Regions from separate parts of the Limnobaculum parvum genome, predicted to be linked through region 4. Evidence: predicted binding sites of a transcription regulator. Region 4 holds the regulator's gene; each other region holds the start of a gene.
What was found. The regulator CRP, encoded in region 4, controls carbon source genes, mostly activating them, when cyclic AMP is high. The targets are predictions, from matches to a motif close to ATGTGANNNNNNTCACAT.
Positions count from the first base shown of each region.

Region 1: a site for CRP is predicted at 3,864-3,881, ahead of adhE (bifunctional acetaldehyde-CoA/alcohol dehydrogenase). Genes of this name have one in related genera too.
Region 2: a site for CRP is predicted at 4,814-4,831, ahead of rbsD (D-ribose pyranase). Genes of this name have one in related genera too.
Region 3: a site for CRP is predicted at 1,983-2,000, ahead of yrbN (protein YrbN). Genes of this name have one in related genera too.

Region 1 covers NZ_CP029185.2:1,520,951-1,528,691, reverse strand. The annotation lists gene HYN51_RS06145 (TonB family protein) at 1-61, opposite strand, end outside; gene HYN51_RS06140 (YciI family protein) at 292-588, shown strand; gene HYN51_RS06135 (YciY family protein) at 660-839, opposite strand; gene cls (cardiolipin synthase) at 1,030-2,490, shown strand; gene HYN51_RS06125 (HI1450 family dsDNA-mimic protein) at 2,528-2,863, shown strand; gene HYN51_RS06120 (YchE family NAAT transporter) at 2,988-3,635, opposite strand; gene adhE (bifunctional acetaldehyde-CoA/alcohol dehydrogenase) at 4,106-6,775, shown strand.
Region 2 covers NZ_CP029185.2:444,377-452,117, reverse strand. The annotation lists gene rbsK (ribokinase) at 1-794, opposite strand, end outside; gene rbsB (ribose ABC transporter substrate-binding protein RbsB) at 880-1,767, opposite strand; gene rbsC (ribose ABC transporter permease) at 1,792-2,760, opposite strand; gene rbsA (ribose ABC transporter ATP-binding protein RbsA) at 2,767-4,272, opposite strand; gene rbsD (D-ribose pyranase) at 4,282-4,701, opposite strand; gene sugE (quaternary ammonium compound efflux SMR transporter SugE) at 5,198-5,512, opposite strand; gene HYN51_RS01440 (DMT family protein) at 5,650-6,003, opposite strand; gene HYN51_RS01435 (entericidin A/B family lipoprotein) at 6,046-6,144, opposite strand; gene efp (elongation factor P) at 6,208-6,774, opposite strand; gene epmB (EF-P beta-lysylation protein EpmB) at 6,816-7,741, shown strand, end outside.
Region 3 covers NZ_CP029185.2:573,625-581,365, reverse strand. The annotation lists gene HYN51_RS01995 (DEAD/DEAH family ATP-dependent RNA helicase) at 1-1,906, opposite strand, end outside; gene yrbN (protein YrbN) at 1,899-1,970, opposite strand; gene nlpI (lipoprotein NlpI) at 2,078-2,965, opposite strand; gene pnp (polyribonucleotide nucleotidyltransferase) at 3,117-5,237, opposite strand; gene rpsO (30S ribosomal protein S15) at 5,514-5,783, opposite strand; gene HYN51_RS01970 (BPSS1780 family membrane protein) at 6,210-7,019, shown strand; gene HYN51_RS01965 (RDD family protein) at 7,060-7,741, shown strand, end outside.
Region 4 covers NZ_CP029185.2:3,350,336-3,358,076, reverse strand. The annotation lists gene argD (bifunctional acetylornithine/succinyldiaminopimelate transaminase) at 1-855, shown strand, start outside; gene HYN51_RS14155 (YccS/YhfK family putative transporter) at 1,095-3,185, opposite strand; gene crp (cAMP-activated global transcriptional regulator CRP) at 3,256-3,888, opposite strand; gene HYN51_RS14145 (phosphoribulokinase) at 4,185-5,054, opposite strand; gene HYN51_RS14140 (YheU family protein) at 5,139-5,387, opposite strand; gene HYN51_RS14135 (hydrolase) at 5,384-6,364, opposite strand; gene HYN51_RS14130 (LysE family translocator) at 6,466-7,068, shown strand; gene HYN51_RS16420 (hypothetical protein) at 7,114-7,266, opposite strand; gene HYN51_RS14125 (ABC transporter ATP-binding protein) at 7,445-7,741, opposite strand, start outside.

The sequences.
Region 1 (7,741 bases), 1.8 Mb from region 4:
GTAGACAGACTGAAAAAGTAAGCGGCCAAGAAAAACGACGCGCCAGAAAGAATTTTTTCAAAAGGAACCACTTCACTGTTCTGGAATGGGGGAATTCTAAATGAAAATGGTAATGAGATTCAATATCAATTTAACATATTGGTATTACAGCGTACACGTTACTCAAGCGATAGTCTGCATATTTTCATTTATCACGCAGGTTATAATATCTATAAGTTGCGGCAATAAATCATGTAATATCATCTTTCTCATCACCCGAAAATTGTGACCATAATATCGAGGAATAATATCGTGTTATATCTGATTTATGCTGAAGATGTACCCGGCTCTTTAGAGCAACGTCTCGCCGCCCGCCCTGCTCACTTAGCACGTTTACAATCGCTAAAGGATGAAGCGCGTTTAATCGTTGCAGGCCCAAATCCTATCGCTGACGGAGAACTCCCCGGAACCGCAGGCTTCTCAGGTTCAGTCATTATTGCTGAGTTTACTACGCTGGCAGAAGCTAAAGCGTGGGCTGATAAAGACCCTTATGTTAATGCTGGTGTCTATCAAAATGTAACGGTAAAACCATTTAAGCGCGTATTCTAGCGCTATCGGGGTTCTCATAAAACGATAACCGGGAACCCCTACCTACATATTAACGGTTCTGTGTTATGTTATTACCAATCGTGGATATTCGCATACAGCAGAGCGCGTTGTTGGCGGCCCAGTTGTTTATCTGTCCTTATGTGATGTATTCGGCTATTTCTGCGAGATTGCCCTTCCAGCCAGCGATGGCGCCGGTGTTGTGCCTGCCGTAACATGCGCCAGCGTGCCACTTCAGTTCTTGATCTGTGCATAATGTCTAAGGTATCTTCAAACAACTAAAGGTGTGTTAATTGTATCGCAGACAATTTTTTCTTTGGGATGAATAAATCAAAAAATAAGTAACAAAATCTACAACACACTTGAAAGAAGTGTTTTACCTTTTCGCGACTCTGCGTAAACTCAACGCTTTATTTTTGAAGCAAACAGGATAACAAATTTCCGATGACCACTTTCTATACCGTATTGAGTTGGTTACTGGTATTAGGTTACTGGTTACTGATAGCGGGTGTTACGCTCCGAGTGCTGATGATACGGCGTTCAGTCCCCTCTGCCATGGCCTGGTTGCTAGTTATCTATATCCTTCCCCTAGTCGGTATTGTGGCCTATCTCCTATTTGGAGAACTTCATCTCGGTAAACGGCGGGCAGAGCGGGCTAAAGAGATGTGGCCATCCACGGCAACTTGGTTAGGCGAATTAAAAAATTGCCAAAGTATCTTTGCCACCCACATTAGTCCAGTGTCCGAACCGTTATTCCAACTTTGTGCCCATCGCCACGGTGTTCCCGCAGTCAGAGGCAATCATCTTCAATTGTTAACCACCAGTGAAAGCACCATAAAATCATTAATCCATGATATTGAGTTAGCTGAACACAGTATTGAGATGGTGTTTTACATCTGGCAAAGCGGTGGTCAGGTAGATAATGTTGCCGAAGCCCTGATGGCGGCGGCTCGTCGGGGGGTACACTGCCGGGTAATGCTTGATTCTGCAGGAAGCATGCATTTTTTCCGCACGCCTTATCCCGAATTAATGAAAAGTGCCGGCATTGAGCTGGTTGAAGCCCTAAAAGTTAATGTGTTGCGTGTATTTCTTCGTCGTATGGATTTACGCCAACATCGGAAGATCGCCATTATTGATAATAATATTGCCTATACTGGCAGTATGAATATGGTTGATCCTCGTTTCTTTAAACAAGGGGCAGGCGTTGGCCAATGGATAGACCTCATGGCTAGGATACAAGGCCCTGCAGCAACCATGCTGGGGCTCATTTACGCCTGTGACTGGGAGATAGAAACCGGTAAACGCCAACTTCCTCAGGCACCGGATACCTCCATGTTGCCTTTTGAAGAAGAAGACGGCCATACGGTACAAGTTATCGCCTCCGGCCCAGGTTTTCCTGAAGAGATGATTCATCAGGCTCTGCTTACCGCCGTTTATTCCGCCAGAAAGCGTTTGATTATGACAACGCCTTATTTGGTTCCCAGCGATGATTTACTGCACGCCATCTGCACTGCTGCTCAAAGAGGCGTTGACGTTAATATTATTGTACCGAAGAAAAATGATTCTTTGATGGTTGGCTGGGCCAGCCGCTCATTCTTTTCTGAACTCCTTGAAGCCGGTGTAAAAATACATCAGTTTGGCGGTGGATTACTCCATACTAAAAGCGTTTTGGTTGACGACCAGCTCAGTTTGGTAGGAACCGTAAATTTAGATATTCGCAGCCTGTGGTTAAATTTTGAAGTGACCGTCACCGTCGATGACCGGACATTTGCTGAAGATTTGGCGTGTGTACAGGAAGACTATATCGCCCGGTCAACGCGACTTAATCCGGAAGAGTGGGCAACCCGCCCTATGTGGAATAGAATAATCGAACGTTTATTTTATTTCTTCAGTCCATTACTATAACAACAACATTTAATGATTCTCTTTAAAGAGCACCCCGATGGATATAGCAGATTTTGATTTAGATAACCGGCTTGATGAAGATGAAACGCTGGATCAGGCTTACGATATTTTTTTAGAACTGGCTTCCGATAATCTGGATCCAGCGGATGTCATTTTGTTCAACCTGCAGTTTGAAGATCGTGGAGCCGCAGAGCTTCACGATCCTTCTGATGAATGGCTTGAACACGTAGACTTTGATTTAAATCCGGATTTCTTCGCCGAAGTTATTATTGGCCTGACGAATGAAGAAGACGAAGTTGATGATATTTTTGCCCGAATCCTTATTAGTCGGGAGAAAAACCATAAGTTCTGTCATATTCTCTGGAAAGAATAGTCGGCTTAATTACGACATTGACATCGTTGATAATAAAAATCCCCGCAAATTGAACTGACCCCAATAACTTGGACAGTTCAAATTAGGCGGGGATTTTTATTATTTATCTTACTGAACGCCGTATCTAAGCCAGTAACCCTGGGAAAGAAACTTTAATTCCCGTGATAATGAACTCGATTCCCAACGACATCAGTAATAACCCCATAATACGGGTTACCACGTTAATTCCGGTTTGTCCTAACAGACGAACTAACAAGGGTGCCGCGCGGAACAATAACCAGCAACAGAACGAAAAGAAGGCAATCGCAACAAAGAAACCTAGGTAATCCATCCAAGTGTTATACCGAGTACTCCAGACGATAGTAGAGCTAATCGCCCCCGGTCCAGCCATTAGCGGAAGCGCTAATGGTACAACGCCAACATTGTCACGAATTGCGGTTTCCGTTTTTTCTTGTTTGTTCTGTTTATCTTCACCCAACTTACCGCTAATCATCGACATGGCGATGGTCACAATAAGAATTCCGCCCGCAATTCGGAAGGAGTCGATTGAAATCCCAAACAGATGCAATATCGCATCACCTAAAAACAGTGAACACCACAATATAATGGCTACAGATAAGTTAGCCGTTAAATTGGTTTTATCTCTGGCCGTCGGCGACTGATAATTCGTCATACTGATGAAGACCGGAAGAATGCCCACCGGATTAACTAATGCAAACATACCAACAAGGAACTTAATGTATCCTGATAAATCCAACATGGCATGGCCCATTGTGGACTCCCTATGTAATAACCGCAGCTCAAACTCAAACGGTGCTTAATGTAATAGAGTTATCTTTTAGGGTCTAGCGCTAAAAACCGGATACAACACCCAGTTATAGAAAAATGCAAAGATATAACCCTAATATAGCAAACTAAAATTATATAAATGTAATGCCCGAACGCTTGATGGATAAAAATGTAACAAAATGGCTTGCTGAAAGGTGTCAGCATGCTTCTTATGTGATGTTCATCACAATATCAATCACTCTGAATAGGTAAGCTGTGTTGCAAGTACCAAACAGATAGATCCTTGAAACACTTTCATTATTTACCGATAAAAATAAATTTAGTTATAACAATAGATTAGCTTAAATTTTTTCAGTAAGTAAATCGTATTGAGACAACAGAGCTTCCACTATACTTGATACCTGCGTCACGACTTACTCACTAAAAAAATTTATCAATCTTAGGAGAGTCACAATGACTGTAAGTAACGCCACTGAACTTAACGCGCTTGTTGCACGAGTGAAAAAAGCTCAACGTGAGTATGCTAATTATACTCAAGAACAAGTCGATAAGATATTCAGAGCAGCCGCCCTAGCGGCAGCAAATGCCCGTATTCCTCTGGCCAAAATGGCGGTTGAAGAATCTGGCATGGGTATTGTGGAAGACAAGGTAATTAAAAACCACTTCGCTTCCGAATATATTTACAACAAATACAAAGATGAGAAAACCTGCGGTATTCTGGAAGAAGATGATACTTTCGGTACGATCACCATTGCTGAACCAACGGGTATTATTTGTGGTATTGTTCCAACCACTAACCCAACATCTACCGCTATTTTTAAAGCACTTATCAGTCTGAAAACCCGTAACGGTATTATCTTTTCGCCACACCCTCGCGCTAAAAACGCCACTAATGAAGCTGCCAATATTGTTCTGCAAGCTGCTATTGAAGCCGGAGCTCCGAAAGATATTATTGGTTGGATTGATGTACCTAGCGTTGAGTTATCGAACCAGTTAATGCATCACCCAGATATCAACCTAATTTTGGCAACCGGCGGGCCGGGTATGGTTAAGGCCGCTTACAGCTCAGGTAAACCTGCAATTGGTGTTGGCGCAGGTAACTCCCCTGTCGTTATCGATGAAACCGCTGATATTAAGCGTGCTGTTGCATCTATCCTGATGTCTAAAACTTTTGACAATGGCGTAATCTGTGCATCTGAACAGTCTGTTATTGTGGTTGATACGATTTATGACACCGTGCGTGAACGTTTTGCCTCTCATGGCGGCTACATGCTAAAAGGCCAGGAGTTGAAAGCCGTCCAGGGTATCATACTAAAAAATGGTGGTATCAACGCCGCTATCGTAGGTCAACCCGCAGTAAAAATTGCAGAAATGGCTGGCTTAACCGTTCCTGCAACGACCAAGGTATTGATTGGCGAAGTAACTCACGTTGATGAGACAGAACCTTTTGCTCACGAAAAACTCTCTCCAATGCTGGCAATGTATCGTGCCAAAAATTTTGAAGATGCCGTAGAGAAAGCCGAAAAGCTGGTTGCTATGGGCGGTATTGGGCATACCTCTGGCCTTTATACCGATCAGGATAATCAGGGTGAACGTATCGCGTACTTCGGCGATAAAATGAAAACAGCCCGTATTCTGATCAATACCCCAACCTCCCAGGGCGGTATCGGTGACCTGTATAACTTTAAACTGGCACCCTCACTGACCTTAGGCTGTGGTTCATGGGGCGGCAACTCGATATCCGAGAACGTGGGACCCAAACATCTTATTAATAAGAAGACTGTGGCTAAGCGAGCAGAAAATATGTTATGGCATAAACTTCCTAAATCAATCTACTTCCGTCGTGGCTCATTACCCATTGCTTTAGAAGAAGTTGCGACTGATGGTGCCAAACGTGCCTTTATCGTTACAGACCGCTTCTTATTCAACAACGGTTATGCCGATCAAATCACCAAGGTACTAAAACAGTATGGTGTTGAAACTGAAGTTTTCTTCGAAGTAGAGGCAGACCCTACCCTAAGCATCGTGCGCAAAGGGGCGGAGCAGATGCACTCCTTCAAACCTGATGTCATCATCGCATTAGGCGGTGGATCTCCAATGGATGCGGCTAAGATCATGTGGGTCATGTACGAGCATCCAGAAACACACTTTGAAGAACTGGCGTTAAGATTTATGGATATTCGTAAACGTATCTATAAATTCCCAAAAATGGGTGTAAAAGCAAAGATGATTGCAATTACCACCACCTCTGGCACAGGTTCAGAAGTAACACCGTTTGCCGTTGTCACTGATGATGCTACCGGTATGAAATACCCATTAGCCGATTATGCATTAACACCTGATATGGCTATTGTGGATGCCAATCTCGTCATGAATATGCCTAAATCATTGTGTGCTTTTGGTGGTTTAGATGCGGTAACCCACGCATTAGAAGCCTACGTATCTGTTCTGGCTAATGAATATACTGATGGTCAGGCTCTACAGGCGCTGAAACTGCTTAAAGAGTATCTGCCCGTTAGCTATAAAGAAGGGGCTAAAAATCCGGTTGCCCGTGAGCGTGTTCATAATGCCGCCACTATTGCCGGTATTGCCTTCGCTAACGCCTTCCTGGGTGTATGCCACTCAATGGCACATAAATTAGGTTCAGAATTCCATCTGCCACACGGCTTGGCTAATGCGTTGTTAATCTGTAACGTTATTCGCTATAACGCAAATGATAACCCAACCAAGCAAACTGCCTTTAGCCAATATGACCGCCCACAGTCTCGGCGTCAGTATGCGGAAATTGCCGACCACTTAGGTTTATCAGCGCCTGGCGATCGTACCGCCGCCAAGATTGAAAAGCTGCTAACTTGGTTAGATGAAATTAAGAAAGAACTGGATATCCCTGCATCGATTCGTGAGGCTGGCGTTCCTGAAGCAGAGTTTCTAGCGAAAATTGATAAGCTGTCTGAAGATGCATTTGACGACCAATGCACCGGGGCAAACCCTCGTTATCCATTAATTTCCGAGCTGAAAACTATTCTGCTGGATACTTACTATGGACGTAACTACGTTGAAGAACAGCAGCAACCGGCTGTTGAAACTAAAGCCAAAGCACCGACCAAAAAAGATAAAAAGTAGCGTTTAGCTATCTCCTTTCATAGCCGCCTTCATTGGGCGGCTTTTTTATATCTGAACCGGCCCCCTTTGGCGCTTAAAACCGCTTATAACTCGTTTAAGGGCTATATAAACGGTATTTACCAACTTCGCTCAACAACTCATCTCTACGCCGTCAAAAATTTCTGATACCAGAATGCCTAATCAAAAGCGTTATCCTTGCCTTATCCTATGACAGTAGGCGTGCTGACGTATGCATAACTTAACCCCGCGCCCAATAGCTCAAACACTATGAATAATATTGAAAAAGTGATCACCAACGCTTAAGTTTAATGGAAATACCTATCGCAGGTTTTAGTTGCCTCAGTTCTAATTAAAACATCTATTGAAAGAATTCGCCCTACCAGCAGGATAGATTCATCAGAGATTATATTGATATACAAAGAACACATTTTTATCAGCGAGATAGCCTCATTACTTTCGGGTAAGTAGTCTGGTGAAATGCTCATACATGCTTATAATTAGCGTTAATTAACCACCATATTTATATGAATTTATTATAATTACCTCTGATTTTTAACGGATAACCACTCACGTTATTTTTGGTATTAAAGTGCTGAATGAAACGCTTGTAGAGTGTAAAAAATCTATTTTTATGCTAATTATTTTTTGAAATTATAATGATTTACTAAAATACCATTTGTTTTCAGACCATAAATATCACTCATCGTTATAAATATATGTGATATGAAATTTACGCTGGTCATCACGCTATGAGGCTCTCTACGCTGCTCTATAGAGCATAACAATAATAAAGTATATAGTTACGCCAGATAAAATAGGACTACAAAAAGTATTTTTAGTAATTGCCTCCAGCCCGTTACAACACATTATTGATGGGGTTTGTCCCGTTAATAGTAAAAAAAACTAACGCAAGAGAACAGTAATAAGCGTCATATAAAAAAATACCTCTATTTAGCGAGACAAATA
Region 2 (7,741 bases), 940 kb from region 4:
AGCATCGCCGTGATCAAAGCACCGTTAAAAGTATCACCCGCAGCAATCGTATCAACAGGTTCAACTTTATAGCCTTCAATCAAGCTACCGATACCATCAATACTTACCCAAGCACCACGGCTACCCAAGGTAATAATCACCGTGCGAATACCTTTCGCATGCAATAATCCGGCGGCTTTGTTGGCGTCGTCGCTGTTAACAATGGTTATACCCGTTAACTGCTCTGCTTCCGTTTCATTAGGGGTAATAATATCGATGTTAGCCAGCAATTCGTCCGATAGTTCACGTGCTGGCGCCGGATTAAGGGCAACGAGTGTGTCGCTCTGTTTCGCCAATTTGGCGGCTGCCAGAATGGTTTCTAGCGGTGTTTCCAACTGCATTAGCAGCACGTCAGCATCAATAACCTGCTGACGATATTTATTCAGATAATCAGGGGTAACCGCTGCGTTGGCACCTGCATCAATAGCAATGACGTTTTCGCCTTTGCCATTAACAAAAATCATGGCAACACCGGTATTCATACCACTGATGCTCTCAATAGGTTGGATATCAATATTATCCAGTTCTAACTGCCGGCACACTTGCTTGCCGATATCATCATCACCAACACAGGCAATAAAGGTAATATTGGCACCGCTACGGCCTGCGGCCACAGCCTGATTAGCGCCTTTACCGCCAAACGAAATTCGGTAGTCTTTGCCGGTAATCGTTTCACCCGGGCGAGGGAATTCATTCACATTAAGAATGTGGTCTGCATTAATACTTCCCAGCACCACCAATTTATTCGCTGACATCATCGCCCCCTTAGGAAAGATCACGCGGTAAATGCGATTTTACCGCGTGTGCTACATGCTGATAACGTTCTGTCTGTTTGCAGACTTATTCGGTGATCAGCTTTAATGCTACCGGATTGCTTGCTTCAACTTTCTCGCCTTTCAGGATCTTGTCGGCAACTTCAACACCCATACTACCGATCAGTTCAGGCTGTTGAGCAATGGTCGCGCCCATACGGCCACTTTTCACGGCTTTAATACCGTCGTTAGTACCATCGAAGCCAACAATCAGCACATCTTTCTTACCGGCGGTTTGCAGTGCACGCATTGCACCTAGCGCCATTTCGTCGTTTTGAGCAAACACGGCCTGAACATCAGCATGTGCTGTCAGCAGGTTTTGCATAACATTCAGACCCTTAGTGCGGTCGAAGTCTGCCGGCTGACTGGCTAACAGTTTGAATGGATGGTCAGTCATAGATTGCTTAAAGCCTTCACCACGCTCACGAGCGGCAGACGTTCCGGTAATCCCTTCTAACTGAATCACTTTGGCATCATTACCCAGTTTCTTGGCAATAAATTCACCGGCCATTTTACCACCAGCTACGTTATCAGACGCCACATGGCTGGCAACTTCACCTTTGTTCGCTGCGCGATCCAGAGTAACCACAGGGATCTTGGCTTTGTTAGCCATAAGTACTGCGTTACCCACAGCATCAGAATCTGTTGGGTTGATCAGCAACAGCTTGGTGCCGCGTACGGTCAGATCCTGCACGTTACCTAACTCTTTAGCCGGGTTATTCTGCGAATCCAGAACGATCAGGTTGTAACCCAATTCGTCGGCTTTTTTCTGAGCACCATCCTTCATGGATACGAAGAATGGGTTATTAAGTGTGGAAACTACCAGCGCAATGTTATCCTTCGCCATCGCTCCAGCACTGACAGAAAGGGTTAACGCGGTAGCAGAAACTAACATAGCCAGCTTTTTCATATTCATCTTCATCATTCCTGTATAAAAAGGTTATTTACTGCTTCTGTTTTCTACTAATACCGCCAGTAAAATGACGGCGCCTTTCACTATCATTTGGAAGTAAGCAGATACGCCTAACAAGTTGAGCGCATTGCTCAGGAATCCCAGAATCAGAGCACCAATCAATGTACCGGTGATCCGCCCTTTTCCTCCAGCCAGACTGGTTCCCCCCAACACGACCGCCGCAATGGCATCTAACTCATAGCCAATACCTGCTGTTGGTTGAGCTGAGGATAAACGTCCAACTTCAATAATGCCTGCCAGCGCGGTTAACATACCGCACAGCGCGTACACTATAATTTTAACCCGATCGACGCTGATACCGGACAAACGTGTTGCCGATTCATTACCGCCCAATGCGTAAATATAACGCCCCAGACGGGTGTGATTCAGTAAGTACCATGCGCCAACAAATACGATAACCATAATCCAGATTGGTGCAGGGATACCCAACGGACGCCCCACCCCAAACCACTCGAAAGCTTCCGCCGAGTCGGTAAAGCCTAGATTTATCGGGCTACCTTCCGAGAAGACCAGCGTTGCTCCGCGCAGCATTAACATCATTACTAGCGTGGCAATAAACGCCTGCACTTTACCTTTGGCGACAATTACACCGGTGATGGTACCAATACCCGCACCCAACACCAAGGCTCCCGCCAAAGCAACAAAAACGTTTAGCTCAAGACCAACCAGCGATGCCGCAACAGCGCCAGTTAACGCCAGTATTGACCCCACCGACAGGTCAATCCCTGAGGTTAAGATCACCAGCGTCATACCCACAGCAATAATGGCGTTTACCGAAGTCTGTTGCAAAATATTGAACAAGTTATCGATAGTAAAGAAGTTAGGGCTAAGAAATGAAACCACAATGATCAAAACGATCAAAGCAATCAGCGATTTCTGTTCAAGCAACCACTCCTTATTGAAGCGACTGGTTGAAGGTGTTTTTGAGGTATTCACTGTGTCTTACTCCTGCGTAACACCGTACTGTTTGCCGACCGCTGCCGCCATCAGTACTTCTTGTGTTGCCTGTTCAATAGGGAATTCGCCGCTGATACGGCCTTCATGCATAACCAGAATACGATCGCTCATGCCAATGACTTCCGGCATTTCAGATGAGATTAAGATGATGCTTAATCCTTCACGTTTGAACTGGTTAATAAGTTGATAGATCTCTTTCTTAGCACCAACATCCACACCGCGCGTTGGCTCATCCAGAATCAGAACGTTTGGACGCGTCATCAGACCGCGGGCAATAGCAATTTTTTGTTGATTACCACCGGACAACAGGCCAATGGCCTGCATCATCGATGGCGTTTTGATATTAAATAATTTAATGAAATCACTGACAGCCTGCTGCTCTTCAGCATGCTTTAGTGAGCCCCACTGTTTGCTGAAATAGCGTAATGCAGTAAGCGACATGTTTTCTTTAACCGACATGCCCAGTACCAGACCGTCACCTTTGCGGTCTTCTGAAATATAGACGATGCCATTTTTCAGACCATCCTGCGGGCTATGAATTTTTATATCATGTCCCTCAAGAACCACGCTGCCAAAGGTATGGGGCAGCGCGCCGTAAATCATTTTCATTAATTCAGTACGCCCGGCCCCCATCAGACCGGAAACACCCAAAATCTCACTACGGTAAAGGTCGAAACTAACATTGTGAACGCCTTTACCGGAAAGATTTTTTACCTGTAAGCGCAAATTACCGCGAGGCTGATCCAGTCGAGGGTAGAGATCTTCAAGACGACGCCCTACCATCATTTCAATCAGTCTGTCTTCATCTAAATCGGCTACCGGACGTTCGCCAATGAAAGCGCCATCGCGCAGCACCGTCACATCATCACAAATTTCAAAGATCTCTTTCAGACGATGAGATATATAGACGATACCGCAGCCTTGGGCACGCAGCTCATTGATGACGTTAAACAGCGAGGCGGTTTCGGTATCCGTTAGCGCATCCGTCGGTTCATCCATGATGATGACTTTGGATTCAAAACTCAGCACTTTGGCAATTTCTACCATTTGCTGATCGCCAATAGACAGCTCACTGACCAAACGGCGACTGCTGTAGTGCACATTTAAGCGACGCAGTAGACGATCGGCTTCCGCATAGGTTTTCTTCCAGTCAATACGACCAATGGCATTAACAAATTCCCGGCCAAGAAAGATATTTTCAGCAATGCTCAGTTGTGGAATCAGGTTTAGCTCCTGATGGATAATACCGATCCCCGCCTCCTGAGAAGCTTTAGGCCCGCTGAATGCGATTTCTTTACCAAGGTATTCGAGAGTTCCGGCATCTTTGGTGTAAATGCCGGTCAGTACCTTCATCAGCGTCGATTTACCGGCACCGTTCTCTCCCAGCAATGCCATCACTTTACCGGGATAGACGCTAAGACTGGCACCGGATAGCGCCTTCACGCCAGGGAAGGATTTATCGATACCGTTAAGTTTAAGCAGAGGTTGCATAGGAGTACCTCAAAACACAACGCCGGAGCACAAAATAATATTGGCGTAAGGAGAACATTCACCCGTACGTACTATGGCTCGGCTGCTATGGGATAAAGCCTTAAACTGTTCATGGGTGACATACTCCAGTGCAATAACATTGCCTTGGCGCTGTTCCAGTTGTTTAAGACGGGTCAGCAACTCTTGATGAATCTGCTGGTTCTTTTCTTTGATTTCACTGGCAATAATCGCTTTTTCAACCTGCATTTCATCCGTCACGGTATCAAATACCTGTAAGAATGAAGGCACGCCGAGCGTCAGTGCTAAATCAATGCGCTCAACAGATGCAGGAATGGGTAAACCTGCATCGCCGATAGTCAGTGTATCGGTGTGCCCTAACTGCGAAATCACGGAAGAGAGCATAGAGTTAAGCAGCTTACCTTTTTTCATTTATCCCACCTTCTATTGAACTGATTTGGCGGTTTTACCGTCATCGAAACGTTTCGTTATGGTCAGGAGTATTAGAAAAATCGTCGTGGAAAGCAAAAGTATTTTGGAAAAATTGTGATATTTATCGAAACGTTTCGATTTATAGCCAATGCCCACTTCAGCTGAAACGGTTAAGTCAGAATGGGTAAGTGCCACCTCAAGTCAGGATCACCAGAAGTATAGTTGGATAATTGATGTTCAGAACCCAAAAAAGAGTGGCTGAATTTATCACACGGAAGATGAGGAAAAAGGTACGGTTCAATAACGCTAGAAGCGAATTCTTGTTGGAGAGTACAAATAAGATAATCAAGCAGTGGGGGGTTCTCCCACTGCCATCTATTGAAGCGACTCATCTACAATCCGTTTTTGCCATTGTTGAAGCGAAATACACCCCGTCGGCAGACCGATATCGTAAACTTGCCCCATGCGTATCGAATACCCAGTGAGCTAATATCGATTACGAGCTAAACTTCAGGCCAATGATACCGACGATAATCAGACACAAACTGATTATTCTCATCATGCTGGCCGACTCCCCCAGCAAGACGATCCCCGTAATTGCAGCTCCAACGGCACCAATGCCAGTCCAGACAGCATACGCCGTTCCCACGGGGAGTGTTTTCATGGCATTTGCCAACAGAAAAACGCTGGCGGCCATTGCCACGGCGGTAATAATACTGGGGGTTAAACGAGTAAATCCTTGACTATATTTCAAACCAATTGCCCATACCACTTCCAACAAACCGGCAATAAACAGAATAATCCAGGCCATAATAGGTACTCCCCTGATACTTTGGGGTCGTCCCCTAAAATGATGACGCGTGGTTAGGTCGTCCCAACCAGCCAATAAACAGGTGCTGCCAATTTTATTTCTAGAAAGCCAAAAAATACAACAACACAGCTTCTCGACTATACCATGATTTTATTTCTGAACATAAAAAACACCGCCCCCAGCAAGCACAAGCCAGCCCAAATATAGTCGGTGCGAAAAGGTTCTTTAAGAATGTACATGGAAAAAGGAATAAACACCGTCAGACTAATCACTTCCTGAATAATCTTTAGCTGGCCTGCGCTAGCTACTTCATAGCCGATGCGGTTAGCCGGTACCTGCAATAGATATTCAAACAGGGCAATACCCCAACTGACTAATGCAGCAATCACCCAGGTTTTACTGTGAAAATATTTCAAATGCCCATACCAGGCAAAAGTCATGAACACGTTGCTTAGCGTCAACATGCAAACCGTGATAATCAATGATGACATGGCGGCTATACCCTGATAACAGAATAACCTGAAAAATTAGCTTCAACTGGCCCCTCGTTCAATTACACTACCAACATGGCGAATATCTTCTCCGAAACCACGAACGGTGTTACAACCACTGAGCGCTGAAACTACAACGATAAAAACTTAGGCAAGACAAAACAGATAAGGCCGTAAACGGCCTTATGCTGGCGATTAAGAAAATTACTTAACGCGAGATACGTATTCGCCAGAGCGAGTGTCTACTTTAATCACTTCGCCTACCTGAACAAATAGTGGAACTTTTACTACCGCACCGGTAGATAAGGTTGCTGGTTTACCACCGGAACCCGCAGTATCACCTTTCAGACCAGGATCGGTCTCAATAATTTCCAACTCAACAAAGTTAGGTGGGGTTACAGCGATTGGCGCACCATTCCACAGGGTCAGAATACACTCAGCCTGCTCAACCAACCATTTAGCACTATCGCCAACGGATTTTGCATCAGCAGCTAATTGATCAAAACTTTCATTGTTCATGAAGTGCCAAAAATCACCGTCGTTATATAGATAAGTCAGGTTCATATCCATAACGTCAGCACCTTCAGCACTATCGGTAGATTTGAAGGTTTTCTCTAATAACTTACCAGAAATCAGTTTACGCAGACGAACGCGAGCAAAGGCTTGGCCTTTACCTGGTTTCACAAATTCACTTTCAATAACGGCACAAGGTTCGCCGTCTAGCATGATTTTAAGACCCGGACGGAAATCGTTGCTAGAATAAGTCGCCATGATGGTCCTCTTTCTTGATTAATTAGGTAGCTCAGCTAAAAATGGCGCACATTGTAACCTATAACACCGCAACTAGAGAAGGATGGTTGCAACAGTTATCGGATGTTATTACCGATCCTGAAGAATTATTACGCTTTTTATCTCTTGAGAATCACCCTGAACTACGTGCTGGCTTAGCGGCTCGTCGTCTGTTTGCCGTACGTGTCCCTCGGGCATTTGCAGCAAAAATGAAAAAAGGTGATGCCAATGACCCTTTGTTGCGACAAGTCATTACGCTACAAGATGAGTTTTTTGAAGCGCCAGGTTACAGTACCGATCCTTTAGAAGAGCAAACTTCAGCCGTCCCTGGTCTATTGCATAAATATCATAACCGGGCCTTACTGCTGGTTAAGGGAGGATGTGCCGTTAACTGTCGGTACTGCTTCCGCCGCCATTTTCCCTATCATGATAATCCTGGCAATAAAGAGGGGTGGAAAAACGCGCTAAATTATCTCAGCCAACATACGGAGCTGGACGAACTTATCTTTTCCGGCGGCGATCCGTTGATGGCAAAAGATCATGAGCTGGACTGGCTAATAACAGAGGTAGAAAAGATCCCTCATCTACAACGCTTACGTATTCATTCTCGTTTACCTGTAGTTATCCCCGACAGAATAACGGATGAGCTATGTCAACGCTTGGCCCGTTCGCGCTTGCAGATCGTTTTAGTGACCCATATTAATCATGAAAATGAGATTGATGCTGATGTAAAAAACAGCATGCAGAAATTAAAAAATATTGGAATAACCTTACTAAATCAAAGTGTATTATTAAAAGGAATTAACGACAATTACAACACATTAACTAACCTAAGCAATGCATTATTTAATGCAGGAATATTACCTTATTATCTCCATGTTCTAGACAAGGTACAGGGCGCAGCTCATTTTATGGTAGATGACAATGAAGCTCGCCATATCATGAGAAA
Region 3 (7,741 bases), 1.1 Mb from region 4:
AACGGCGACGTGGGGCGCTATTGCCACCTTCACGGTTACCGTTACCAGCCTCACGGCGTGGACCTCGGGATTGACCATCACGACCACGACCCGCGCCACCATTGCCAGAAGAACGACGTTCACCATTAAAAGGACGACGCTCACCACCACCAGCAGGGGCACCATCACGGTGACCACCGCCACCACGGCGAGGCTCACTGGCAGGTGCATCACCCATCAGTTGCATATTTAATGGTTTATTCAGTACACGCGTTTTGGTGAAGTGCTGTAACAGCTCTCCAGGCATCCCTTTTGGCAACTCGATCGTTGAATGAGTGGCGTACAATTTGATGTTACCGATGTAACGGCTGCTGATATCTCCCTCATTGGCGATAGCACCAACGATATGGCGAACTTCAACACCATCATCACGACCCACTTCAATGCGATACATCTCCATTTCGCCAACGTCACGACGTTCGCGGCGTGGTGGTGCCTCGCGGCTGTTACTGTTGCTGTTATCGCGTTCACGACGACCAAAACGATCGTTGCTACCACGATCGTCACGATCGCGCATTTCACGGCGAGGACGACGATCGGCTGGCGCATCCGGTGGCAGAATCAATGGACGTTCACCCTGAGCCATCTTCAGCAGTGCAGCTGCCAGTGTTTCAATGTCCTGCTCTTCCGTCGGCTGTAATTTAGCCAACAGCGCACGATATTGATCCAAATCGCTGCTTTCCAGTTGCTGGCTAACGCGAGTAGCAAACTTCTCTAAACGGCGCTTGCTTAACAGCTCACCTGAAGGCAAATCAACTTCAGGAATAGTAATTTTCATAGTACGTTCAATATTGCGTAGTAAGCGACGCTCACGGTTCTCAACGAACAGTAATGCACGGCCTGCACGCCCCGCACGGCCAGTACGACCAATACGGTGAACATAAGACTCTGAATCCATTGGGATGTCATAGTTTACAACTAGGCTGATACGTTCGACGTCTAAACCACGTGCAGCAACATCAGTAGCAATCAGAATATCCAGGCGACCATTCTTCAGACGCTCCAGAGTTTGCTCACGCAGAGCCTGATTCATATCGCCGTTTAACGCGGCGCTGTTATAGCCGCTGCGCTCTAATGCTTCAGCAACTTCCAACGTAGCATTTTTGGTGCGAACAAAGATAATCGCCGCGTCAAAATCTTCAGATTCCAGAAAACGAACCAGCGCTTCGTTTTTACGCATACCAAATACCGTCCAGTAACTCTGGCTGATAGCGGGCGTATTCACGACGCTGGATTGAATGCGAACTTCCTGCGGATCTTTCATGAAACGACGGGTAATACGACGAATTGCTTCCGGCATGGTAGCAGAGAACAGTGCGGTCTGATGTTCAGCCGGGATCTGCGCCATGATGGTTTCAACGTCTTCAATAAAGCCCATGCGTAACATTTCATCAGCTTCATCCAGCACTAAACCTTTCAGTTTAGATAAATCTAATGTACCGCGTTTCAGGTGATCTAACAGACGACCTGGGGTGCCTACTACAATTTGTGGACCCTGACGTAAAGCACGCAGTTGAACGTCATAGCGCTGACCACCGTACAGGGCAACTACGCGAACACCCGACATATTTTTAGCGTATTCAGTACAGGCTTCCGCCACCTGAACAGCTAATTCACGGGTTGGTGCCAATACCAGAACCTGTGGGCAGGCCATATCGGCTTGAATATTGTTAAGAAACGGCAATGCAAACGCCGCCGTTTTACCGCTACCGGTTTGCGCCATGCCTAATACATCGCGACCTTCCAGCAGGTGTGGAATACAAGCAGACTGAATCGGGGATGGTTTTTCATATCCCATATCGGTCAATGCTTTTAATAAAGGTGCTGATAAGCCTAAATCAGCAAAAGAGGTTTCTATCTCAGACATGTACACGTGCCTCACTAAAAATGGCGGCCAGTCTACATACCTTATTGAGAAAATACTCAGTCATTTTCATTTAAAAGTGTGAACCAGCTCAAATTAGATTAAAAAACGAACAGAAAAACCGCCCTCGTTTGCCATCAAGACACGCAAGGCCAATTTTACTTAATCGTCAGTCTATTTTTTATCCGATTCTGATAGGTCGTCTTGCTCTAGCCCGAACAAGGCTAATTCCAACAGTGCATAGCGGTGCTCAACAAAGTTATGTACATTATTGGCAACCGTCAGTTTGAACAACGCCACGGCGGTGTTCTTGTCCCCCAGACTCAGGTAGTGTTTACCTAAATAGAAGTCAGTTTCACTGAGATGCTCAGCGAGCGAAGTGTTATCCGTTGCTTCTGCCTGTAAGCGGCTAACCAGCGTTTTTTCGCTGATGTTACCCAGGTAGAACTCCACAATATTCCAGCCCCACTCACCTCGTTCAGCCTTAGCATAATGCTCTTCAAGAGCCTTTTTTGCTTTGCCTGAATCAATCTCTTTTTCAGCTAAATATAGCCACAGAGACCGGAAAGGATCGTTAGGGTCGTCATGATAAAACGCCAGCAGATCATCCTGCGCTAAAATGTAGCGACCGCCATAATACAAGGCAATCCCTCGGTTTAAACGCGCGTAGTTATAAGTTGGATCAAGCTCTAATACAGAATCAAACGCATCATAAGCAGCATCAAAGTTGCCGCCCTGCGTCAGATATATTCCTAAGTAATTGAATGCCTCTGGAATATCAGGACGAATCATTAACGCTTGCGAAAAGTCATTACGTGCTAATGCCCGCAGTCCAAGACTGTCGAACAATACGCCACGCTCATACAATAGCTGCGCTCTTTCATCACCTGATAAGACTTGGCTCGCAAGGATCTGTTCCATGCGTGCCAACATCACTTCCTGTTGCAGCGTTGGCTGCAATGGAATTGCCAAAACGCCATATTTACGCCCTTCAAGGCTACTACAGCCTGTCAACAGAATGACTGCTGCCACAATGTAGCACCAGCGCAAAATAGGCTTCATTTCAACTCCCGGAGACAAACATGGGATAGGTATCCTACCATCCACTTGCTTTTACACAAGAACTCCCTGTCCCAGTCATACACATGGTGACTTGTCATTATACAACAACAAGACACCGTGTAATTAATTACAGTAATAATAAATATTACCGTTATTGCTCTTCAGATGCGGCAGGAGCTTCTTGACTCGGCGCGGTCGCTTCTTTAATACTTAAGCGAATACGGCCTTGACGATCAACTTCCATCACTTTCACCTGAACTTCCTGACCCATTTGCAGGTAATCTGATACTTTCTCTACACGCTTATCTGCGATTTGAGAAATATGCACCAGACCTTCTTTACCGCCAACGATAGAAACGAAAGCACCAAAGTCAACAATACGAGTAACCTTACCGGAATAAACACGATTGACTTCAACGTCAGCAGTGATCTCTTCGATGCGGCGAATAGCATGTTTAGCTTTATCACCGTCAACGGCTGCAATCTTCACTGTACCGTCATCTTCGATTTCGATAGTCGTACCAGTTTCTTCAGTCAGAGCACGGATTACCGCACCACCTTTACCGATGACATCCTTAATTTTCTCAGGATTAATCTTGATGGTGTGAATACGTGGAGCAAACTCAGAAATATCACCACGTGGAGCAGAAATAGCCTGTTCCATCACGCCAAGAATGTGCAGACGTGCACCTTTAGCCTGATTCAGAGCCGCTTTCATGATCTCACGGGTAATACCTTCAATTTTGATATCCATCTGCAGTGCAGAGATACCTTCGCGGCTACCGGCTACTTTAAAGTCCATGTCACCTAGGTGATCTTCGTCACCAAGGATATCTGACAGAACAACAAAGTTTTCATCATCTTTCACCAGACCCATTGCGATACCCGCAACGGCAGCTTTAATTGGCACACCTGCATCCATCAGTGCTAATGAAGCACCACAAACAGAAGCCATAGAAGATGAACCGTTAGATTCAGTAATTTCTGATACCACACGAACAGTATATGGGAATTCAGTCTGGTCAGGCATCACGGCTAATACGCCGCGCTTCGCTAGGCGACCGTGACCAATCTCACGACGCTTAGGTGAACCAACCATACCGGTTTCGCCTACAGAGTACGGAGGGAAGTTATAATGGAACAGGAAGCTGTCGGTACGCTCACCGGTTAACTCATCAATGTTTTGAGCATCACGGGCTGTACCCAGCGTTGCCACAACCAGAGCCTGAGTTTCACCACGAGTAAACAGTGCTGAACCATGGGTGCGTGGTAATACGCCAGTGCGTACATCCAGACCACGAATCATATCTTTTTCACGGCCATCGATACGCGGCTCACCGCGCAATACGCGACTACGAACTACGTTCTTCTCGATGCTGCTCAACATATCGCCAATTTCGCTTTGGTTTAAGCCAGCATCTTGCGCTAACAGGGCAGCAACTACGTCAGCTTTAATCACGTCGATTTGAGCATAACGTTCTTGCTTATCAGTAATACGATACGCATCACCTAAACGGGCAGAGGCTAATGCTTCAACCTGAGCATACAGCGCCTGATTAGTCTCAGGTGCTTGCCATACCCACTTGGCTTTACCAGCTTCTGCCGCCAGCGAATTAATATTGTCAATCACAACCTGTTGTTGTTCATGACCAAACATTACTGCGCCCAGCATTTGCTCTTCGCTCAGTAATGCCGCTTCAGACTCAACCATCAGTACTGCACTTTGGGTACCTGCAACCACCAGATCCAGACGGCTCTCTTTCAGCTCGTCAGTGGTTGGGTTCAAAACATATTGATCGTTAATAAAACCAACACGTGCAGCACCAATAGGGCCATTGAATGGAATACCTGACAGCACTAATGCTGCAGAAGTACCAATCATTGCCACGATATCCGGGCTAACCTGTGGATTTACAGAAACTACGGTCGCAATAACCTGAACTTCATTCAGGAAACCTTCTGGGAACAGAGGGCGAATCGGACGGTCAATCAGACGAGCAATCAGTGTTTCGCCTTCGCTAGGACGGCCTTCACGACGGAAAAAACCACCAGGGATACGACCAGCAGCGTAGGTACGCTCTTGATAGTTAACGGTTAATGGGAAGAACGATTGACCTTCTTTTGCTTTCTTTGCGCCCACAACGGTAACGAATACTGCGGTGTCATCAACGTTTACCATTACAGCGGCCGTTGCCTGACGAGCCATCATACCGGTTTCTAACGTCACGGTATGTTGACCATACTTAAATTTACGAACAATCGGATTTAGCAAGCTATTTTCCTTTATTTTCATACGAGTCCATCAAGCATTTGCTTCAAAGGACTAACTTTTACTTTCTTCTAACTGCATCCTCGCGACTAATGAAAGTCCTGACTTAACAAAGCATTAGTCATGAAAAACAACCGCTACCCCATCAATACTTTCATTAGCCGCGCGAACCTCTGCACCAGAAGGCCCAAAAACTAGTGTTCTATAATACTGCTATTTATTGTCTAATCCTAGAAGAAAGGGGCCACATTTGGCCCCTTTCTCCTGAAACTCATCGACTTAGCGACGCAGACCCAAACTTGCAATCAGTTGAGTATAACGTGAGCTGTCTTTACGCTTCAGATAATCCAGCAACTTACGACGCTGAGAAACCATACGCAGCAGACCACGACGGCTGTGGTGATCTTTTTTGTGCTCGGAGAAATGGCCTTGCAGGTGGTTAATTTGTGCAGTCAGCAGGGCTACCTGAACTTCTGGTGAACCACTGTCGTTTGCGCCACGACCATAATCAGCAACAATTTTAGCTTTCGCTTCAACACTTAGAGACATTATAGAACTCCAACTCTTAGATATATAGATAAAACAGGCGCCGATCTCTAATTCAGCCACCCAATGCATAAGCCGACATATACTACTCTCCACACTAGCATATAGCAAGCTAGTGAACGGGTCTTAGATAAAAAATTCTTCAGCGCACACCAATAACCGTCAACTATAACAATTACTAACAATTCGCATCACCACTTAACTATTAACTGACTAATAAATTTTATGTAAAAGAGTGGGAAATTATGCCAAAAAACACAAATCTTCTTTTCATAAAAACGTTGGGCGAGTATGATTGCCACTCCTCAAACCCTCGCTGTATTTGATTTTCTGGGCATTGAGGGGCCTTGGCTAAAATAATTTTTTGAATATATGGATTTGGTCAATACTTTATAGACCATAAACTCCCTAAGGAAAGAGAAACATACTATGACTCAACAAGACCATAACCCTTATACACCACCAGAATCTAGCGTAGACGACGTAGCGGTAGTATTGGGTAAAACTAGTGAATCCTTTATCCCTGGAGGTCAGGCTGTTCCTGCCGGTGAAGGGGTAAATTGGATTACTCAAGCTTGGAACTTCATGAAACCTAAATTAGGTATGTGGGTGGTTCTGGGTATCGTACTGTTTGTAATCCTGATGATTATTAGTCTCATCCCATTCCTGAACATTTTAACTGCTGTTATCATGCCAATTTTCGTTGGTGGCATTATTGCTATCTGTGAAAAGCAGCGTATTACAGGTGAAGTTGACCTTGGCTTATTGTTCTCTGGTTTCCAAAAGAATCTAGGTTCATTGCTGGGCGTTGGTGCCATCATGTTCGGTATTATGATTCTGGCTATTATTGTGATGTTCGTTGTTGGCGGTAGCGCTATGCTAGCAATGTCAATGGGTTCACAAGCTGGTGGCGATCCATCAATGGCAATGGCTGGTGCAAGCGGCGGTATGGTATTCTTGGCCTTCCTGTTAATGATGGTTATCTATCTGGTGGGTTACGCATTAACTTGGTTTGCTCCTGCATTAATCGTTGTTCACAACTTGCCTTTAGGTCAGGCTGTCTCTATGAGCCTGTCAGCAGTAAAAAAGAACATTATTCCTGGCCTGCTGTTCTTCTTGGTAATGGGTATTATCCTGTTCGTTTCAGCCTTGCCTTTTGGTTTAGGTCTGTTAATCACCCTACCTATGTTCCTTGCAACTTACTACACGACTTACCGTAGTCTGTTTATTTCCAAGTAATTTTCAGAGATAAAGCCGGGCCTCTGCCCGGCTTTAATAGATGATGCTTGATACAGTTCGTGACATCACTACGCCGGAGCTGATTGAAATCCGATTGCACCCTGCCGGATTTTTGCCCCGTGGCTTCGCTTTTTTTATTGATACCATCTTACGCTGGCTATTAATGTTGCTTATCGCAATACCATCCATATTTATTGGTGATTTAGGTATTGGGCTATTTCTGATTTCAATTTTTCTTATCGAGTGGTTTTACCCGGTCTTTTTCGAAGTGGTATTTCAGGGAAAAACACCCGGTAAGCACCTTGTTGGTTTAAAAGTACTTAATGACAATGGAACGCCAATTAGTTTAAGTGCTTCTATCATTCGTAATTTTCTACGTTTTGCAGATTTTTTCCCGCTTTTCTATCTATTTGGTCTGATCTCCATGCTGACCAACAAAGAATTTCGTCGTTTAGGGGATATCGCAGCGGGTACCATCGTGGTTTATACCGAGCCTGCCGCCAGACGTTTTAGTGTGCCTGAAGCCATACCCGTTCCTCCTGATTTTCCGCTGTCGCGCGATACGCAAAAAACTATTGTCTCTTTTGCTGAACGCTCAGTTGGCTTGACTAAACCAAGGCAAGAAGAGCTAGCAGCATTGTTGCCACAATTATCACAAACAATGCACCCACAAGAACCTCAGGGTGCGGCACGCCTTATCAGCATTGCTAACTTTTTGATAG
Region 4 (7,741 bases):
ATTACTCGCCATAGCCCTTATAAAACAAAAATTATTGCGTTCAATAATGCCTTTCACGGTCGTACGCTGTTTACTGTTTCCGTTGGTGGCCAGGCTAAATATTCTGATGGTTTTGGCCCAAAGCCAGCGGATATCATACATATTCCTTTTAACGATCTGGATGCGGTTAAAGCGGTTATTGATGACCACACTTGTGCTGTCGTACTGGAACCGGTTCAGGGGGAGGGTGGAATTACACCTGTCGACGCCGAGTTTCTGCGGGGGGTTAGAGAACTTTGCGATCGTTATAAAGCACTATTGGTATTTGATGAAGTACAGTCTGGGATGGGCAGAACCGGTTCACTGTTTACCTACATGCAATACGGCATTGTTCCGGATATTTTAACTTCAGCCAAGGCATTGGGAGGCGGTTTCCCGATTAGCGCGATGCTAACCACCGATGAAGTGGCGCAAGTGATGGAACCCGGGGTTCACGGTACAACCTATGGCGGCAACCCGTTAGCCTGTGCCGTAGCGGAAGCGGCTTTTGATGTGATCAATACGCCAGAAGTGTTGTCAGGTGTGCAATCACGTTATGAGTACATTGTCACCCGTTTGGAAGAGATTAATCAACGTTATCATGTATTTACAGATGTTCGCGGCTTAGGGCTGCTCATCGGTGCTGAACTACAGCCAAATTATCAGGGTATGGCGCGAGAATTTCTTGCGGCATCAGTAGAAAATGGCCTGATGCTACTCAATGCTGGCCCTAATGTTATCCGTTTTGCCCCTTCTCTGGTCATTCCCGAGGATGATCTACAACAAGGAATGGCACGCTTTGAAAAAGCGGTGAAGCAAATGGTTGAGGTTAAATAGCATTGACCGTTAGTTTAAACGTTCTTCCTAATTAGCGGCATTAGCGGCTGCCGCTATTTGTATCTTAAACAGCGTGATGACAAGCGGTCATCACGCTGAAATAGAGAGAGTTTCAGAGGATATTCAAGATATTATCTTGCGCCGGAGTTTAAGCCCTTCGGCCGTAAAAATGAGAGGGTACATATTGTCTTTGTGACTGGCCGGAAGACCATCGTATCTAGCGTCAGGACGTGTTGGGCCTAGTCCGCCTCTCCTTCTTCCCTCAATTTCCTCTTCAACCACATTCCATGATGCGGCCTTTGCTGCCACGCCAGTGACGAAATAGTATGCATAGTCGTAAGATGCGCCAGTATCCGCTCGATATGTTTTTCCATTGAGGTCTCTGATAGCTCATCGTTATCCTCGGATTCTACAATGGGCAATATGCTGTTATCCCCGCTGGGACCATCATATTCTAGGCGCTGTTGGCAGGTCTGAATCAGGATCTCACAGGCGTTTAAATACTCCTGCGCCAATGTAGGAACCAACACATATTGGTCTCGAGCGATAGTTGTCATTGCATTTAAATGTTCAACCAAAAACTGGCTATGGGTAACCCACAGGCGCATATCGGCCAAGTAGCGAGTATTAAAGCCCGGCTCCTGCATGGCCTGATTCAATGCGGTAAAAAGAGTATTGTGAGCCTGATTAACCTTCATTCGGGTATAGGCGAGTTCCGCTACATCATTAGTCATATTAAATATTTGACGCAGGTGCTGTTGATACGTTTCCAGAGCGCTGTGGGCATTTCTACGCAACGTGGCACTTTGCCATTGAGGCCATAACCATAAGCTGCTGGCAAACGCCAAAATACAACCGATGACCGTATCTATCATACGAGGAAGCAGATAATTCATACCGCTATTGGAGATAATCTGTAGGGTGTAGAGCGCAGTAATCGTAAAACCAATCACAGCGATTCCATAATTCTTACGCACAATCAAATAGGAACAAAACGTCAGTACCAGCATTAGCACCAACATCAGGTTTTGAGAGTAGTAGAGATGAAGAATGGCGCCACCAGCAAGAATCCCAATCATGGTACCCAGCGAGCGGTGCTGAATACGTATTCGGGTGGCACTATAGCCGTTCTGGCTAACCACCATAATGGTCATGAGTATCCAGTAGGGTTTGGGAAGATTAAGCGTCAGGCCAATTCCAGCACCAGCGGCTAGTGTGATGCCAATGCGAGCCGCGTTTTTTAATGCGACAGATTTAAGTGAACAATAGTTTTTCAGCGCCAGCAGAAAAGGGAGATGACTCTGTATTGGCATCAACGTGCGGTTATATAGCGGTTTTTGGCGGCTAAGTAAGTGAGCGATACGGCTAAAATGGTAGTAACAAAAAGCGCCAACGGGATTATTCGGATGGTGATGGGCGATTTTTTCCAAGGCGGATAGGTCACTATTCATGTTGAATGGGACCGGACGGCGATGGTAGAGAATGTCATCAGCTAAAATCTGTAAACGGTGGCTAATGGTTTTTGCATTATGGCGAATAACGGCTTCAGCTTGGCTCTGCTCAACCAGTTTTTGTACTTCGCCGGGTTGATGCAGGCTAACGGTAATATGTTCCTGTAAATCGAGAGCAACCTGAAACGCCTGAATTAATCGCCGATGGCGAGGGTGTTTCAGGTTGGTAATCATATAGATTTGTTGGTAAACCAACGCGATGGTATCCATCACTTGCTGCTGGCGTAATAGTAATGGAGGGAGCGCCTTCTCCGGGTCGGTATGTTGAGTAAGTAAGCTGTACTTCTCATCCATATAATACGCCAACTGCCGGTAAAGCAGGCTGAGTGATTCTCGCATGGGTTGTTCTTGCCAAAGCCGAAACCACAGGCGGATAAACAAACCATACCAGACAGTACCAATGACAAATAATAGAGCCACTCGCCAAATGGGTAAATTGCCTGCCATACCGAGCGTAAAAATGGCGGTCACTAATGCTGCAGGCATTAACCGTCCATAAAGAGGACTGATTTCAGCCGTCACGCCAAATAATAGCGTCAGAATAAGCATGCATAGCGGCAGCGGAACAGACCACAACAGAAGAAACTGCAATAATACACTGCTGATAACAAACAACGTGGCACCGATAGCCAGTCGTTTGAAAAAGTGTTTATGGGGAGTATCGAGACCACCAATGCTGCAACAGGCAGGAACAAGCGAAAGTAAAAAGCCGGTTGGTAGATCGCCTAATAGCCAAAACAGAAACACGGGCAAACAGAGAACCAGAGTTTGGCGGAGAGCATAGTTGACTTCTGGATGATAAATAACTCGTCGCCACATAGGTCTCCCGGGAAAAGGGGAGCGGACATGGCTTCAGGAGGCCGTAAACATGTCCGCTTCTCTTTATTAGTTAACGGGTCCCGTAGACAACGATAGTTTTTCCATGAGCGGAAATCAGGTTCTGATCTTCCAGCATTTTTAAAATACGTCCTACCGTTTCACGGGAACATCCAACAATTTGACCAATTTCCTGACGGGTGATCTTGATTTGCATACCGTCTGGATGAGTCATTGCATCCGGCTGTTTAGCCAGATTGAGTAATGTTTGTGCGATACGGCCCGTAACATCAAGGAAGGCAAGACTTCCTACTTTCTCAGAGGTAACCTGCAAGCGGCTAGCCATCTGAGCGGATAAACGCATTAAAATATCCGGATTAACTTGAATGAGCTGGCGAAATTTTTTATATGAAATTTCAGCAACTTCACATGCTGTTTTTGCCCTGACCCAAGCACTGCGTTCCTGACCTTCTTCAAACAGGCCAAGTTCTCCGATGAAGTCCCCTTGATTGAGATAGGAGAGAATCATCTCTTTACCTTCTTCATCCTTAATTAGAACGGCTACGGCACCCTTTACAATATAGTAAAGAGTTTCTGCTTTTTCACCTTGGTGAATAAGTGTGCTCTTGGATGGATATTTATGAATATGACAATGAGATAAAAACCATTCGAGAGTAGGGTCTGTCTGCGGTTTGCCGAGAACCATTTGTTGTTATCCTCTTTGTAGTCACTGCCCAACACAGCAAAGCGAGAAGCTTGCCGAAAATCTTATCCGCCCCGAAGCATATAACTTGCCAAGTGGGCGCTATTATAACTGATGTAAAAAAGAATATAGAGGTGTTTGTGGGCTGGTGTTGCATCAGCCTGATTGAACTCTAATTTATCTATTATACCCACCCTATGGTTTTAACACAGGTTGAACCAAGAGTCTCGTGTTGTCTTGCTAAAATGAGGGCTAAGCGGCGCTGAATCGGGTTGTTCGCCTGTTTTACCCTCACTTTTCTATTCTAATATTCTGCCTTCTAATAATTGTTGTATTAAGGGTGTGATAATTAGCTCCATCGCCAGTCCCAATTTCCCCCCCGGAATTACTAAGGTATTTGTTTGGGAGATAAATGAACCCTGTAACATGACTAGTAGATAGGGAAAATCAATGCCTGTCAGCCCCCTGAAGTGAATAACCACGAGGCTTTCGTCCATAGTTGGAATGCTCTTCGCAGAAAATGGATCTGAGGTATCAACGGTGGGTACGCGCTGGAAGTTGATATGGGTTCGGGAGAACTGGGGGGTGATGTAATTGATATAGTCGTCCATCGAGCGGACAACCGAATCCAGCACGGCTTCCCGGGAGTGCTCCCGCTCCACCGTATCGCGGATTAGTTTTTGTATCCACTCTAGGTTGACGATAGGAACAACGCCAACCAGCAGATCGACGTGTTGGGCAACATTATGTTTCGCAGTGACGATGCCACCATGTAGTCCTTCATAAAATAGCAGATCGGTGGTTTCTGGTAAGGGTTGCCAGGGGGTAAATGTACCGGGTGTCTGGTTATAGGGAACGGCTTCATCATAAGTATGCAAGTACTTACGTGTGCGTCCGTTTCCGGTTTTTCCGTATTCAATAAAGCTGTTTTCCAGCAGAGCGAAGTCGTTAGCTTCGGGGCCGAAATAACTGATATGACGTCCTTGTTCTCTGGCTTTACGGATTTCCGCATCCATCTCTGGGCGCGTATAGCGATGGTAGGCATCACCATCTATACGTGCGGCATTTAAGCTTAACTGCTGAAATATTTTCCTGAAGGCCAAGCTAGTGGTGGTAGTACCGGCTCCGCTGGAACCGGTAACTGCAATGATTGGATGTTTTGCTGACATTAACCTGATTCCTTAATTCTCATGGTTATTACCAGAGCATAGTCGGATTGGTGCCGGGATGTCACAAAATTTTATTCCAAGAAATCAATACTCCGGATAAGGTTGTTCTTCCATATCATCACTGAACCGATCTTTGGGCATAATATTGATGGTTTCATGTAACTCTGACCAAACTAATATTATCTGACCGCTTTTTAGCTGACGCTTAACATCGTCCACTTTTTGTTGTAATGATCTTTCATGCTCTCCGTAATCGGTACCTTCACGCAGAACAAACGATTCGATAATACTTTCCAGCGTCTCGGGAGCCAGTTGCTGCCACGGGATCATCATTTATTTTTCTCCAGATAGTGGGTTAACCATTCAGGGATGCGATGCTCCAACCACATCTGCGGCTTTTTCCATGTGCCACTGACAAAGCCAACGTGCCCGCCATGTTCGGTTAATTGATATTCGATATTCTCCGGCAGGCTGTTCCGCTCAGGAATGACATCCGGTGACATAAAAGGATCGTCTTTGGCATGTATAATTAGCAAAGGAATACGTATCTGATGTAATACCGGCAGGGCGCTGCACTTTTGATAATAATCGGTGGCATCTTTAAATCCATGTAATGGTGCGGTGAGAGCGTCATCAAACTCACGGATTGAGCGAATATTTTTCAGTGATAAATCGGGCAGCGGCATAATACCGGGGTAGCGGACAAGCTTGCGTTTGGTGCTCTGTTTTAGCAGACCAAGCAGATATCGATGATAGACTCTCGACAGTCCTTGTTCCAGTCGACGTGAACAGGGATCGAGCATTAGCGGAGCGGAGACAATCACCGCCGCCTCAAGTGGAACTTGGTCGCCTTCTTCTGCTAAATAACACCCTAACATATTGCCACCCAGCGAGTAGCCTACTGCTGCAGTAGGAGCTTCTCCCAACGTATTTTGCAACCAGTTGAGAAAAAAGCGCGTATCGCTGGTTTCACCCGAATGATAAGCGCGAGGGCTGCGGTTAGGTTCACCGCTACAGCCGCGAAAATGCATGACAACTCCCAGCCAACCATTTTGACGACAAACCGCCAGCAAACCATGGGCATAAGGGCTGTAAAAGTTGCCTTCTAAACCGTGAAATAACACGAGCCGAGGCTTATGTTTCGCTTGGTGAGGATCTTCACTCCAAGCGATATCGAGAAAATCATCGTCTGGAAGTTCCAGACGCTGCCACACCGGTTTCAGGCTAATTTTTCTGCGGATAATCCGAGGTAATAGAGTTTGTATGTGTGGGTTAGCGGTGCCCGGTATGGGCCGAAATTGTGCATCCATAACAAAATTAAATTCACTCTTGGGGTCTTGTGCGATCAATATCACACTGCTAGCTTGAATGGAATGATTAAACATCTCTTACTGGTAAAGGGGTATACAGAATGGCGTTAGGTTGGTTTCTTTCTATGTCGATGTTTTTATGGATAGCGGCAGTTACACCGGGGCCGAATAATATGTTACTCACCTCTTCGACTGCTAATTTTGGTTTTACCCGCTCTTTACCGTTGATGTTTGGCATTATGATTGGCATGCAATTACTGTTGCTGCTAGTTGCCATAGGTGTTGGCTCGCTGGTGATCGCCTATCCTTCGTTGCATTTAGCGCTGAAAATTGCAGGTAGTCTCTATCTGATTTGGCTGGCATGGAAAATTGCGACTTCTCGCTATGAGAAGCTGGATACAGAGAAAGGAACAGCACAACCGGTTCGGCTATATCAGGGATTATTGTTACAGGCACTGAATCCTAAAGCCTGGTTGATGGGTATTGGCTCAATTGCTAGCTACAGCTTGGCTGGTGACATGTATAGTGCATCGGTGATTGCCATCAGCATTGCGATGTTTATGGTGAATCTGGTGGCTGGTTTTATCTGGATGGGTTTTGGTTCCGCGATTGGTCGTTTACTGCAAAGCCGCAAATCGTGGGCGATTTTTAATATAACCATGGGTATTTTGACGGCGGGCTGCGTGGCGCTTATTTGGTTGTAGCGAAATCGGAACATAATTAACCAAAGCGGTACTTACCATTGCCGCTCATATTTCTGATAGTTCAGTTTTGTACTTTAAGATAGCCAATCGTTGGGAGGGACGGGTGTTGGGGTCGACTTGGCGTAAGCCAACGACAAACAGGAAAAGCCCGGTTGAACAGCGCTGGCCCGCAGGGTGAAACACCATAAGGTGTTTCATAGCTGCCCCTAACCCGGCCAGGCCCAATGTGCTCCGTAGCTGAGTACAGACGGTTTACTGACCGTTATCGGTGTAGATATAAGCACATTGTTTTTACGGTCAGAATATTCGCAGATGCTGATTTATTAGGTTTGTCAGCAGTCTCAGGCGATGATATCACCGCCTCTGCTATTAATTCTTAATCATTCCCTTGATTAAAATTGGCGGTCATCTCTTCCAACTGCTCTTGTAGTTCCAGCCAGCTCATTTCAGTTTCTTCCTGAGCGGACTTCACGCTAACCTGCTGCTGTAGCAGTTTAGTGAGTTCAGCTTTTTTATCCGCCTCGTAAATGGCGGTATCCGATAGGGCCAGTTCAATATCGCTAAGCTGTTTTGCCAGCTTGTTTAGCTCAATATCCAGCTTATCGATCTTTTTACGAATTGGTTGAGTTTGAGTTCGAAAATCTGCTTCACGGCGTTTTTGATCTTTACGTGC